4 regions of the Exiguobacterium sp. s46 genome follow, and region 1 is predicted to be linked to each of the others. Evidence: riboswitches for the same ligand, from Rfam matches in the RefSeq annotation. Region 1 holds a riboswitch; each other region holds the start of a gene.
The links. A riboswitch is a leader RNA that binds a small molecule or an ion and turns the genes downstream of it on or off. The one in region 1 is predicted to bind S-adenosylmethionine.
Positions count from the first base shown of each region.

Region 2: it holds a riboswitch for S-adenosylmethionine, as region 1 does, so the genes downstream of both, metK (methionine adenosyltransferase) here and KNQ08_RS11165 (methionine ABC transporter ATP-binding protein) in region 1, are expected to answer to the same signal.
Region 3: it holds a riboswitch for S-adenosylmethionine, as region 1 does, so the genes downstream of both, KNQ08_RS13150 (2,3-diketo-5-methylthiopentyl-1-phosphate enolase) here and KNQ08_RS11165 (methionine ABC transporter ATP-binding protein) in region 1, are expected to answer to the same signal.
Region 4: it holds a riboswitch for S-adenosylmethionine, as region 1 does, so the genes downstream of both, KNQ08_RS13690 (LLM class flavin-dependent oxidoreductase) here and KNQ08_RS11165 (methionine ABC transporter ATP-binding protein) in region 1, are expected to answer to the same signal.

Region 1 covers NZ_JACSMY010000001.1:2,167,418-2,170,609, reverse strand. The annotation lists gene KNQ08_RS11175 (thymidine kinase) at 1-192, shown strand, start outside; gene KNQ08_RS11170 (alpha/beta hydrolase) at 265-1,023, opposite strand; SAM riboswitch class I at 1,091-1,192, opposite strand; SAM riboswitch class I at 1,442-1,545, shown strand; gene KNQ08_RS11165 (methionine ABC transporter ATP-binding protein) at 1,632-2,660, shown strand; gene KNQ08_RS11160 (methionine ABC transporter permease) at 2,650-3,192, shown strand, end outside.
Region 2 covers NZ_JACSMY010000001.1:1,715,249-1,718,440, forward strand. The annotation lists gene KNQ08_RS08965 (GNAT family N-acetyltransferase) at 1-366, opposite strand, end outside; gene metK (methionine adenosyltransferase) at 504-1,712, opposite strand; SAM riboswitch class I at 1,841-1,967, opposite strand; gene pckA (phosphoenolpyruvate carboxykinase (ATP)) at 2,202-3,192, shown strand, end outside.
Region 3 covers NZ_JACSMY010000002.1:313,352-316,543, forward strand. The annotation lists gene KNQ08_RS13150 (2,3-diketo-5-methylthiopentyl-1-phosphate enolase) at 1-1,160, opposite strand, end outside; SAM riboswitch class I at 1,231-1,332, opposite strand; SAM riboswitch class I at 1,538-1,641, shown strand; gene mtnK (S-methyl-5-thioribose kinase) at 1,720-2,886, shown strand; gene mtnA (S-methyl-5-thioribose-1-phosphate isomerase) at 2,883-3,192, shown strand, end outside.
Region 4 covers NZ_JACSMY010000003.1:94,396-97,587, forward strand. The annotation lists gene KNQ08_RS13680 (DUF2325 domain-containing protein) at 1-693, shown strand, start outside; gene KNQ08_RS13685 (DUF975 family protein) at 757-1,395, shown strand; SAM riboswitch class I at 1,509-1,611, shown strand; gene KNQ08_RS13690 (LLM class flavin-dependent oxidoreductase) at 1,686-2,744, shown strand; gene KNQ08_RS13695 (ATP-grasp domain-containing protein) at 2,741-3,192, shown strand, end outside.

The DNA.
Region 1 (3,192 bases):
CAAGCCATCTGTCTTTCATGTGGTGATCCGGCTTCCCGGACACAACGGTTGATTGATGGAAAACCAGCGAACTACGATGATCCGATCATCCTAGTTGGCGCTTCAGAATCATATGAGCCACGGTGCCGCCATTGCCATGAGGTGCCTGGAAAACCGAAGCCGCTCCAATCGGTGCAGCACCAAGAAAATTAAAAAAGACGAACCGGTCGCGGTCGTCCTTTGATGTAACAGCTATTCGCTTCTAAGTGAATAGCTGTTTTTTTATTATCCCGTTTCCTGTGAGAACCGGCTTGAGCGTTCGATAAAACGGATCGTCTCACGAACGATCAAATCCTGATCATGATCGAGGGTCGCGACGTGGTACGAGTTCAGTAAACAGTAGCTTCGTTTATCATTCGTTCCGATGTGCTGATGCAGATAATCCGAGCTCGACGGCGGGACGACGTGATCGGTCGCCGAGTAGAGAATTAATGTCGGCAGAAGGATCGATCCGAGGCGTCCTTTCGTCTCATCCATCAGACGGACGAGTTCGAACGCACAACGACTTGGAACGAGGTCATAGATGATTTCGAAAGCAGACCGTTTGATGTCCGGTGCCCCTTCTGGTAAATACTCTGGACCGTCCTCGAACGAAAGTGCTTCGTAAGAAGGAACGGAAAGAGCAGCATTGATCGTAATGATGCCGGCAAACGGAATGCCGTCAGCGGCGAGCGACAGTGCAAGCGTCGCACCCATCGATTGACCGATGACGAAGACTTGATCGCATGTTTCTTGTAAACGTTCATAGCCGTCTTGCAGGCTTTGCTTCCAACATCGAGCAGTCGATTGTTCAAACTCGCGGACGTTCGTTCCATGTCCACGTAAGCGCGGGGCATAGACGGTAAAACCTTCAACAGCGAATGCCTCACCGACGTCCCGGACACTTTGCGGAGTGGCGTTAAAACCATGACAGATTAGAATGCCGATCGATCCACCTTGAAAATAAAACGCTTCAGCACCAGTCAATACAGGATAGTTCATCATTACTATTTTTCCTCCATTCATGAAAAAAACTCGTCGACGTCACTGCTTGGACGCCCACGAGTTTTTCACCGTATCATCCAAAGCCGCGCTTTGCTGGTCGGAGCACCTTACAGATTGCAGGTTGCCGTGAAGTCATAGAGCCAGGTCTCTCGTTCACTCTTGATAAATATCATATTGGAATTGTCGGAATAATCATTGAAGCGATGGTAGCACGACCAAAAATGACTTGTCAAATCTTTCTTGACGAATCATGATCCGTTGAGTAAGCTAACTCATAACTTGTTCATCCATCGATATGCGCCAAATGGATTATTTTTGCAAAGTTGGTTGACTTTTAAAGTTTCGACCCGTAATGTAAAAATTAGTTTTACGACATAAGCAACAACGCAACAACACACATACGAATTTCATACCGCAATACTTATCCAGAGAGGTGGAGGGACTGGCCCTACGAAACCTCGGCAACAGACTCATTATGAGCACTGTGCCAATTCCATCAGACAGATGTCTGAGAGATGAGTAGAGTGGATTCTGCCACTGTGCGGATCCAGGTCTCTTCTTGTTTCTCAAGAAGGGACCTTTTTTGTTGAATGAAGGGGGAAAACGGAATGATCGCATTTCATCAAGTCAAGAAAACGTACGTCACGAAAGATCAGACGATCGCAGCGCTCGACGGTGTCGACCTGACGATCGAAAAAGGCGAAATCTTTGGTGTCATCGGCTTTAGCGGTGCCGGAAAAAGTTCACTGCTCCGCTGTGTCAATCTATTAGAACGACCGACGTCAGGAACGGTGACGGTCGATGGAGAAGATTTAACGCAACTGTCTCCGAAAAAATTGCGCCAAGCAAAACAACGGATCGGGATGATCTTTCAGCACTTCAATCTATTGAATGCGAACACGGTCTTTACGAATGTCGCGAAACCACTCGTTCTCGCAGGCGTCAAGAAAGACGAAATTCGCCGCCGGGTGACGGAGTTACTCGAATTCGTCGATCTCGCGGACAAGGCGGATCATTATCCGGATCAATTGTCGGGTGGGCAGAAACAGCGCGTTGGTATCGCCCGGGCACTCGCGACGCAACCTTCCGTCCTCTTATGTGACGAAGCGACGTCAGCACTCGATCCCCAAACGACACATCATATTCTCCAGTTATTAAAACGGATCAATGCCGAGTACGGGATCACGATTCTCTTGATCACCCACGAGATGGGCGTCATTCGTGAAATTTGTGACCGGGTCGCCGTCATCGAAGCTGGAAAGTTGATCGAGTCAGGAACGGTCTTCGATGTCTTTTCGAATCCAAAGACCGAGACAGCGAAAAACTTCGTTCGCTCCGTCATGCACGACGAGATTCCAGCATCGATTCGCCAGTTGATCGAGTCCCGGAATGCACATCCGATCTATAAGATTCATTTCCTCGGACATCACACCGGGCAGCCGCTCTTATCGCAAGTTGCGAAACGCTTTGACGTCGATGTCAACATCTTGCACGGTAGCATCACGGAGTTGCAGGAGACACCGTTTGGCACTCTGCTCGTTGAACTGATCGGTGAGCCGGCTGAAGTAAAACGAGCGTTACACTACATCGATCAGGCACAGGTGACGGTCGAGGAGGTACTTGCCCATGCTAGTTAATTACAGTGATATCTGGACAGCATTTTTACAGACGATGACGATGGTATCCGTTTCGCTCTTATTCTCGACATTGATCGGCTTACCACTCGGGATCCTGCTTGTCGTCACGCGAAAAGGAGCATTGCTTGAAAATGTCCCGCTGTTCACGTTCTTCAACAGTATCGTCAATATTTTCCGCTCGATTCCGTTCATCATCTTACTCGTCGCGATCATCCCGTTGACGCGCTTGATCGTTCAGACATCGATCGGAACAGAAGCCGCCATCGTCCCGCTCGTCTTTTACGCTGCACCGTACATGGCGCGTCTGATCGAGAGTTCTTTACTCGAAGTCGATAAAGGCGTTCTTGAAGCAGCAGAAGCGATGGGCGCGACACCGTTTCAAACGATTTTCCGCTTCCTCCTGCCGGAAGCACTCGGTTCACTCATCCTGAACTTAACGATCGCGACGGTTGGCTTGATCGGGGCGTCAGCGATGGCAGGTGCGATTGGAGGCGGTGGTCTCGGTGACTTAGCGATCACCTATGGTTATCAA
Region 2 (3,192 bases), 450 kb from region 1:
CTCCACGTATACTTCGAGTGGGACGGCTCCTTGTCGTTCGAGTTCACGGATCAGCCGTCGCCCGATTCCGTTTTGCTGATATTTCGGCAAGACGTACAGACGAATGATTTCCCACGTTCCCTCAACATCAACAGCATGAATGAAACCGACGATTTCCTCATCGATGATTCCGACATAAAAATACTCTCCCCGTGCTTCTTCCGCCGTCCGGATCGCACGAACGACTTCTTCTTGCGGATACGCCTCCTGCACGAAATGCGCTTTCGAACGTTCGGAATAGATTTCTGCATACGTATCCAACCAAGATGTGACGGCAATGTCATGAATACGTCCTGCATCAGCTGGAATAGCTTCGCGTATTTCCATAATCGGAACCCCCCTTTGTATTCATACGAATCGACTCATGTACTTTTACCCTCTTCTAGAAAAAACATTCGTTTCCTGCAAAGTTCCACGGAAACAAAAAAGTCCGAAAACCTGCGTAGGGTTTTCGGACTTTTTGATTATGCGAAACGTTTTGCTTGTTCTTCAAGAACTGCTGCTTTATCTGTTTGCTCCCATGGAAGCTCAACATCTGTACGACCGAAGTGACCGTATGCAGCTGTTTGACGATAGATCGGACGACGGAGATCAAGCATGTTGATGATTCCAGCCGGACGAAGATCGAAGTTTTCAGCAACCAATTCGACGAGTTGCGCTTCAGGAAGTTTTCCTGTACCGAATGTGTCAACCGCGATTGATACTGGGTGCGCGACACCGATTGCGTACGCGAGTTGAACTTCTGCTTTGTCTGCAAGACCTGCAGCAACGAGGTTCTTCGCGACGTAACGTGCTGCGTATGCAGCTGAACGGTCGACTTTTGTTGGATCTTTACCTGAGAATGCTCCACCGCCGTGGCGTGCGTATCCACCATACGTATCAACGATGATCTTACGACCAGTTAATCCAGCATCTCCTTGTGGTCCGCCGATGACGAAACGACCAGTTGGGTTGATGAAGAATTTCGTTGCTGCGTCGATGTATTCAGCCGGGATAACCGGTGTGATGACGTGTTCTTTCAAGTCAGCTTGGATTTGCTCAAGCGTGACTTCTTCTGCATGTTGTGTCGAGATGACGATCGTATCGACACGAACCGGCTCGTTGTTCTCGTTGTATTCGACCGTGACTTGTGTTTTTCCGTCTGGACGAAGGTAGTCGAGTTGACCGTTTTTACGCACTTCTGCCAAACGGCGTGCGAGACGGTGTGAGAGCGAGATTGGAAGTGGCATGAGTTCTGGTGTTTCTTTCGTTGCGTAACCGAACATGAGACCTTGGTCTCCTGCACCGATTGCATCGATTTCTGCATCAGACATGCTACCTTCACGTGCTTCAAGCGCTTGGTCGACACCAAGAGCGATGTCTGCTGATTGCTCATCGATTGATGTCAATACAGCACACGTGTCAGCGTCGAAACCGTATTTCGCGCGTGTATAACCGATTTCACGAATCGTTTCACGGACGACTTTTGGAATGTCGACGTAAGTCGATGTCGTGATCTCACCTGCAACGAGAACGAGACCTGTTGTAACAGAAGTTTCTGCCGCAACACGCGCGTTTGGATCCGCTGCGAGGATTGCATCAAGAATTGAATCCGAAATTTGGTCACAGATTTTATCTGGATGACCTTCAGTGACTGACTCCGACGTGAATAGTCGGCGATTAAGGTTTGTCATGTATGACCCTCCCAAAAAAGAATTTGACGGTGTACTCATTTCCCCTAGTTGAGTGGGACGGTAAAATGAAAAAAACCTTTCCAAGTCCAAAAAATGGTCAGGGAAAGGTTGTGCGTTCTTCCTTTACCCTCTTATCGTTCGAAGTGTTTACTTCGCTTCAGGAGAGCACCTTTTCCCTCATTAATATGTGAATTAATGTAGGACGGTTGCCGGGTTTCTTCGGGCCTTGTTCCCTCCACCTGCTCAGAATAAGAGTATCCGTTACGAATTACATGATATAAAGTTGTACCTACTCTGTCAAGCAAGGTTTCAAATTCTAGTCGAAACTTTTTGAAAGAGATGTTAAACTGTTAATGCTGAAAGCGTTTCCAGATAAATAGAAATCAGCATCAGAAAATGATTGCTCTCTCTTTAGTATGTCATATATAATAAATGTGTCATACTAAATACAGTGAGCCAAAACCAACGTAGGGGAAAGGTGGGGTCAGGATGCCGATGACGGTCCTGAATATCGAAGAACTACTCAAGAAAGAGCATGTGTTCAAACAACTATCTGTTGCTGAACTTGTCGAACATGCGATTCGAAACGAAGAAGGTGTCCTTGCTGAGAACGGCGCATTATCTGTAGAAACGGGGAAATTTACAGGTCGTTCACCAAAAGATAAGTTCATCGTCCGTGATTCTTCCTGCGAGTCTCACATTGATTGGGGGCATGTCAACCAACCAATGGATGGAGACAAATTTGAACAATTGTTGCAAAAGGTTCTTCGTTACATGAACGAAGCCGACCAGCTCTACTACACAGAAGCTGCTGCTGGAGCAGATACGCACTTCACCCTTCCGGTCCGTGTGCTCACACAATACGCTTGGCATAACCTGTTTGCCAAACAACTCTTTTTACGCGAGTATCCTGAAGTGGCTGCCTTCGAACCGTTCACGGTCGTCTATGCGCCACATTTCAAAGCAGATCCTGCCGTTGACGGAACGAACTCCGAAACGTTCATCGCGATGTCGTTCGAACATCGGATCGTCCTGATCGGTGGAACGGAATACGCGGGAGAAATCAAAAAATCGATCTTCTCCGTCATGAACTATCTCTTGCCACAAGAAAATGTTCTTTCGATGCACTGCTCGGCAAACGTCGGACACGAAGGCGACGTCGCTTTGTTCTTCGGTCTATCCGGTACTGGTAAGACCACCCTCTCAGCAGACGACAGCCGTCAATTGATCGGCGACGATGAGCATGGTTGGTCGCACGACGGTGTCTTCAACATCGAAGGCGGATGTTATGCAAAGACCGTTAACTTATCACGCGAAAAAGAACCGCAAATCTTTGACGCGATCCGTTTCGGAACCGTCCTTGAAAACGTCGTGCTCGACGAAGCCCGTCACCCTGATTACGATGACACATCGTTGACGGAAAATACGCGTGCTGCTTATCCGATCACTGCAATCGATAATATCGCTGTTCCGTCACGTG
Region 3 (3,192 bases), on a different contig from region 1:
ATCCGTAATTCTTCATGACGCGATGCTGCCGCCGATAGGGATTCATTTGCGAGTGCCGCATCGAGCGCCTGGCGGAAAGCAATGACACCAGCCGCAGCACCTTGCGGATGACCATGTACGCCGCCGCCGGCGTTGATGACGGAATCGATACCGAAGTCCCGTACGAGTTGAGCGACGAGTCCAGGATGAATACCGGCTGAAGGAACCGGGAAGATCGATTTCGTCTGACCGAGACGGGTCGCTTCGACCGCGATGCCACGGGCGACATCCTTTGGCAAAGCGACATTGCCGTAAGGAGACGGGAATAGCGTCAAGTCTGCTCCAGCAGCACGCGGTAATGTGCCGAGTAAGACAGGAGCTGCGACTCCGTGATTCGGGCTAGCGATCAACGCACCGCTATATGCTGGATGATTGAAGATCGGAACGTTGATTTCCGGATCACTCACCAGTTCGCGTAAGACGTCGAGTCCGTATGTGAAGGTATTCAGCAAGAATGCGGTCGCTCCAGCATCAATCAATCGCTTGGCTTGATCCTTGAGCGTAAAGACGGGACCGCTGAGTGTGATCGCATATAACGCACGTTTACCGGTCCGGTGGAAGTGAGCATCGATGACCTCACGTCCGATTCGTGCCCGGTCAATCGTCGGTGTCAACGGATTGTCGTATAGGATCTCATCGTCTTTGACGAGATCAATCCCACCAGCGAGTTGTCCTTCGAGTTGATCACGAAGGAACGATAAATCCCGTCCGATGACTCCTTTGAAGATGCTCATTAACAATGGACGATCTTCGACACCGATCAAGGAACGGACCCCTTCGATCCCGAATTTCGCACCTGGAAAGTCCGACGTAAATGTATCGGGTAATAGCAATTCCGTTAGTTTGATTTCACCGTCGAGTGAGAGTTTCCCGAAGACGGTCGTCAGAATCGCAGAAAAGTCGCGCGACACGTTATGTTCCGGATAACGAATCGTGATATATCCTTTGCCATCGCGCTCTTCGGTATGTACGACTTCCCCTTTGAACGAGGCGAGTTGTTGTTGTTCGAGATGATTCAGTTCCGTCCAAGAACCGACTGTCAGACCAAGCGCGAGTTGTTCAGCGCGTTGCTCGAGTCGATCACGGGCGGTCAATTGATAAGTAGCAGTGATATAAGCCATGTCTTTCCTCCTTCAACAAAAAAATGGTCTCTCGTCAGCGACAAGAGACCATGAATGATTCGAACGTGGACTCTTATCTGTCAGCTTAGTAGCTGCAAGAATTAGCACCGTGCCAAAAGGTCGGTTGCTGCGACATCGTAGGGCTTGTCCCTCCGTCTGCTCTTGATAAGAATTGGATGAAATTGTGAAATCTAATTGCAATTTTTACATGAGAATCGCCACTTGTCAAACTATTTTTAGAAAATTTATTTTTTTGAAAATACTCTTTCTATAGATGGCATAAAAATGATATCCGTTTCTGCTTGATTTCGATTTGACAGCGAGGAAGTCGATTGCGTAAGATTCAAATCAATATCACACACGACAACTACATACGACTCTTATCGCGAGTTGGCAGAGGGAATTGGCCCGATGACGCCGCAGCAACCGACCACTGGGCACGGTGCTACATCCAACAGACGTTTCGTCTGAGAGATAAGAGGACGCAATGACTTTCCTGCGCCTCTTTTCGATGACGAAAAGAGGCGCTTTTTCGTGTATCACATAGGGGGAAACTGATATGACATACAAAGCATTCACAGAACAGGACGCGATTGATCGTGTTCGGACACTAGGACTGATCGGCGATGGAGCCGTCGAAGCAGAAGAGATTGGCGACGGGAATCTCAACCTCGTTTTCCGAATTCGAGAGGGGGAACATCGATTGATTCTAAAACAAGCACTCCCGTACGCAAAAGTCGTCGGTGAGAGCTGGCCGTTATCACTCGAACGGGCGTGGATCGAGCAATCCGCACTCCGTGAATTCGCACGGCATGCCGTGCCGTTCGTACCACGTGTTTTTCATGCTAGTCACGAAGAGGCGTATACGGTCATGGAAGATCTTTCACATCTGACAATCGTTCGAAGCGGTTTACTCGTAGGTGAACAGTATCCGTTGCTTGCGGAACATATTGGTTCTTATCTCGCTCGGACTTTATTCCATACATCGGACTTTGCGCTTGGTCCGGTTGAAAAGAAACGTGTCGCCCGAACGTACTACAATCCAGATTTGTGCGACATCACGGAAAAATTAATCTTCACGGATCCGTTCCATGACGCGGAGACGAACGAGATTGAAGCCGGGCTTGAAGAAGAGGTGGCATATTTATGGGCAGACGATGAGTTAAAACGCGAAGTCGCAAAACTTGAAGCGCTCTTCATCACAAAAGGCGACGCCTTATTGCACGGCGATCTACATACAGGAAGCATCTTCGCCTCGGCGACAGAAACGAAGGTCATCGACCCTGAATTCGCCTTTTATGGTCCATTCGGATTCGATGTCGGGCAGTTCATTGCGCATCTATTCTTCGCAGCATATCCGGATTACCCTACACGACGTGACGCCCGAATCAAGGATATCGATACGTTCTGGCTGACGTTCGCTTCAACGTTCCGTGCATTATGGGAACGGGAAGCCGTCGAACCGTTCCGGGCATCAGGACTCGTCGATGATTTACTGAGCACGATCTTGCAGGATGCCCTTGGCTTTGCCGGTTGCGAATTGATTCGGCGGACGATTGGTCTTGCACCGGTCGCTGATTTAGAATCAATCGATTCAACGACGGAACGCTTAGAGCGGAAACGTCACGCTCTTCGTCTAGGAGCGGCGTTAATCAAACGCCGTACAGAATGCCGGACATTCGATGATTTACGAAACTTTGACGTAACGGAGGAACTCAGCCGATGACTACATTCGTCCAAAGTATTCGTTACGAAGACCGTGTCTTGACGATTCTCGATCAGACACGTCTACCGCAAGAAGAGCACTATGAAGTCATTGCTGATCTCGCGCAAGCGGTTGAGGCGATTAAACAACTACGTGTCCGGGGCGCGCCTGCGATCAGTTTATTCGGTGGATTCGTGCTCGTTCAAGAAGCATACCGGTTTGAAGCGGCGCTACCGGTCTACAAGCAAGCCTTGCTTGAGACATCGGCGACGTTACTCGCGACACGACCGACGGCCGTCAATTTGCGAAATGTACTCAATCAGTTGA
Region 4 (3,192 bases), on a different contig from region 1:
TATTTCCGACTAGAAGCAGGTCAACTCGTCGATCTCGTCATGTGGCGGGAACGGAAGGATACACTGACGATTGCTTGGAAGCATCCATTCACGTATAAAGAGCCGATCGTCAACGCATCATCTAACCGCCCATCAGAGGTAGAGCAACCGGTAGTGAAGACGTCTGTGACAACGAAAAAGTCAAATCGGTATGCACGAAAAATGAAACGACAACCGGTTCCGAAAGCTAAAAAAGCACAGCGTCGCGTCCGTATGCCAAAAGAGCGAACGATTGAACCGATCGTGACGACAGCCGTACCTGGACAATTGATGGATTTCGTTGATAAGACACCACTTGATTTCACGCGCTTCACAGGAATGCGTCTCGTCATCGTCGGAAATGAACAACAGACCGCTGTCTATCGCGAGTTCTTTGCGCCGACGGGAATCGAATTGATTCATCTTGCAGGGGACGCACAGTCCGCGAAAAAGATTGCCTGTCTCGCCAAAAAGACGGACGCGATCGTCGTCGTGACGAGTCGCGTTTCTCATGCAGCGAGTGCACATGTCATCGCGCAGGCAAAAAAGCATGGTATTCCATTCGCGATGGAACGGCTCGACGGTCGACGATCGTTATACACGGCGTGTGAACGACAACTTGAGCGTGCTTGGCTCAACCAGCAACGAGACGGGAAATTATTGAAAAAAGAGTGAAACATTAGAAGAATTCGACCGTAAAGTAAGGTGAGAACTTATTTTTCAAGGAGGACCTTACTCATGTCATCTCAATTAAAAAAAGCAGCGAAGGAGTCGCTCAGCGGTCGTTGGGGATTTGCCATCCTCATGTTCGTACTGTTTTCTATCATCCAGAGCGTTCCGACGTTCATCGGACCAGATCCTAACGAAGATCTAAATGCGATGAGTGCGGTCAGTATCATTCTTTCGATTTTATTGATCCCAATCGCAGCGGGTTGGACGTGGGTCGCGATGTCGTTCGCACGCAATGAAGAAGTCAAAGTAGCTGATTTGTTCGAGCCGTATAAAATCTTCGGCAAAGTCATCGGCGTCTCGATTGTGCAAGCGGTCTTCTTATTCTTATGGACATTACTCTTGATCATTCCAGGGATCATCAAGTCGTTCTCTTACCTGTTGACGTTCTACATCCTTCGAGATGAACCATCGGTCGGTATCTTCGAGGCCATCACACGTTCACGTCAACTCATGGATGGTCATAAAATGGAAGCATTCTTACTCTTCCTATCATTCATTGGTTGGGCATTACTCGTGATCGTTACACTTGGTCTTGCTGTCTTATGGGTTGGACCATACTTCAGCGTCACAATGGCAAAATTCTATGATCGTGTGCGTGGTGAACAAGCGCCAGAGCCAACATCAGATTTCGTCGCACCATATTAATACCGAATCCCGACACGACGTCGGGATTTTTTTATGCGTGAAATAATTCCGATTGGAAAAGACGGTTTAATGGTTGCTTTAGTTCAGTGAATTTTGTACGATGAATGCAACACATCTTATCTAGAGAAGTCGAGGGACTGGCCCGAAGACACTTCAGCAACCCCGCTACGGCGGAAGGTGCTACTTCCAGGAAGGGATACCTTCCGAAGATAAGAGCGGACAGGACAAGATACCGTCGCTCTTTTCGAACTTCGAAAAGAGCGTTTTTTTATGATAAGGGGGACGATGGAGTGGAGTATGGTTTTTGGTTACCGATTTTTGGGGGATGGTTACGTAACGTCGAGGATGAACAGATGCCACCGACCTTCGATTATGCGAAACAAGTCGCACAAACAGCAGAACGAATCGGGTTCTCGACGACGTTGATTGCGGAATTGAACTTGAATGATATCAAAGGCATTAAGGAACCGAGTCTTGAGGCATGGACGACGGCAGCAGCGATTGCTGCAACGACAGAACGCCTTGAGATCATGACAGCGGTTCGTCCCGGGTTCCATAATCCAGCGACGACGGCGAAGATGGCGGCAAACATCGATCAGTTGAGTGGTGGACGCTTTACGCTCAACGTCGTTTCAGCGTGGTGGGCAGAGGAAGCGAAACAATACAACGGTATCTTCACAGCGCACGATGAACGCTATGCTCGGACGGAAGAGTTCGTCACGGTCATGAAGGGACTGTGGGCAGATGCGTCACCGTATAGCTTCTCCGGTCATCACTACACGATCGAGCAAGCAGAACTCCATCCGAAGCCAGTCCAGCGTCCAGGCATCAAGCTCTACGCTGGTGGAGAGAGTGAAGCTGGAAAGCGAACGATCGTCGAACACTGTGACGCTTATGTCATGCACGGGGGCACTGTTGAAGAAGTAGCCCATAAAATCGACGACATGAAAGTACGCCGGGAAGCGACGGGACAAAAGCCGCTCGAAAGCTTCGGTCTTGCTGCCTACATCATTTGTCGGGATACGGAAGAAGAAGCACTTCTTGAATGGCAACGGATCACGGACGTCAAGGAAGACAGCGCCGGTTATGCCGGTTATCAGGATTTCATTAGTAAATCGCAACTGGAGCAACAGGTCGAGCGGAACGATTATTCTGTCTCGAACCGTGGTCTACGTCCGAATTTAATCGGGACACCAGAACAAATCGCTGAACGGATTCTAGCGTTCGAAGCCGTCGGTGTCACGTTACTTTTGTTACAATTCTCACCACAACTTGAAGAAATGGAACGCTTTGCTCGTGACGTAATGCCACTGGTCGAAGCGAAACGAAAGGTAGGTCAACAATCATGACAAAAATTCATATTCTCCACGAAAACCAAGAATGGACGGACCATCTCATCAAACGTCTCGAAGAACTCGAATTACCGTATGAACAGTGGCACTTGAATGAAGGAATCGTTCCGCTGGATGAACTGCCGCCAGAAGGCGTCTTTTACAGCCGGATGAGTGCTTCTTCGCATACGCGGGGACATCGTTACGCGCCGGAGTTGACGGAAGGGGTCCTCGCTTGGTTAGAAGAGCATGACCGGACCGTCTTTAACGGAACGCGTGCGCTCCGTCTTGAAGTCAGCAAAGTCAATCAATATACGGCGTTGCGGAAGGCTGGGATTCGTGTACCGAAGACGACGGCTGCCGTCGGACGTGATCAAATCGTACAAGCAGCAAAAGAAATCGGTGTTTCGTCATTCATCACGAAACACAACCGTGCCGGAAAAGGTCTCGGCGTCCAGCTGTTCCA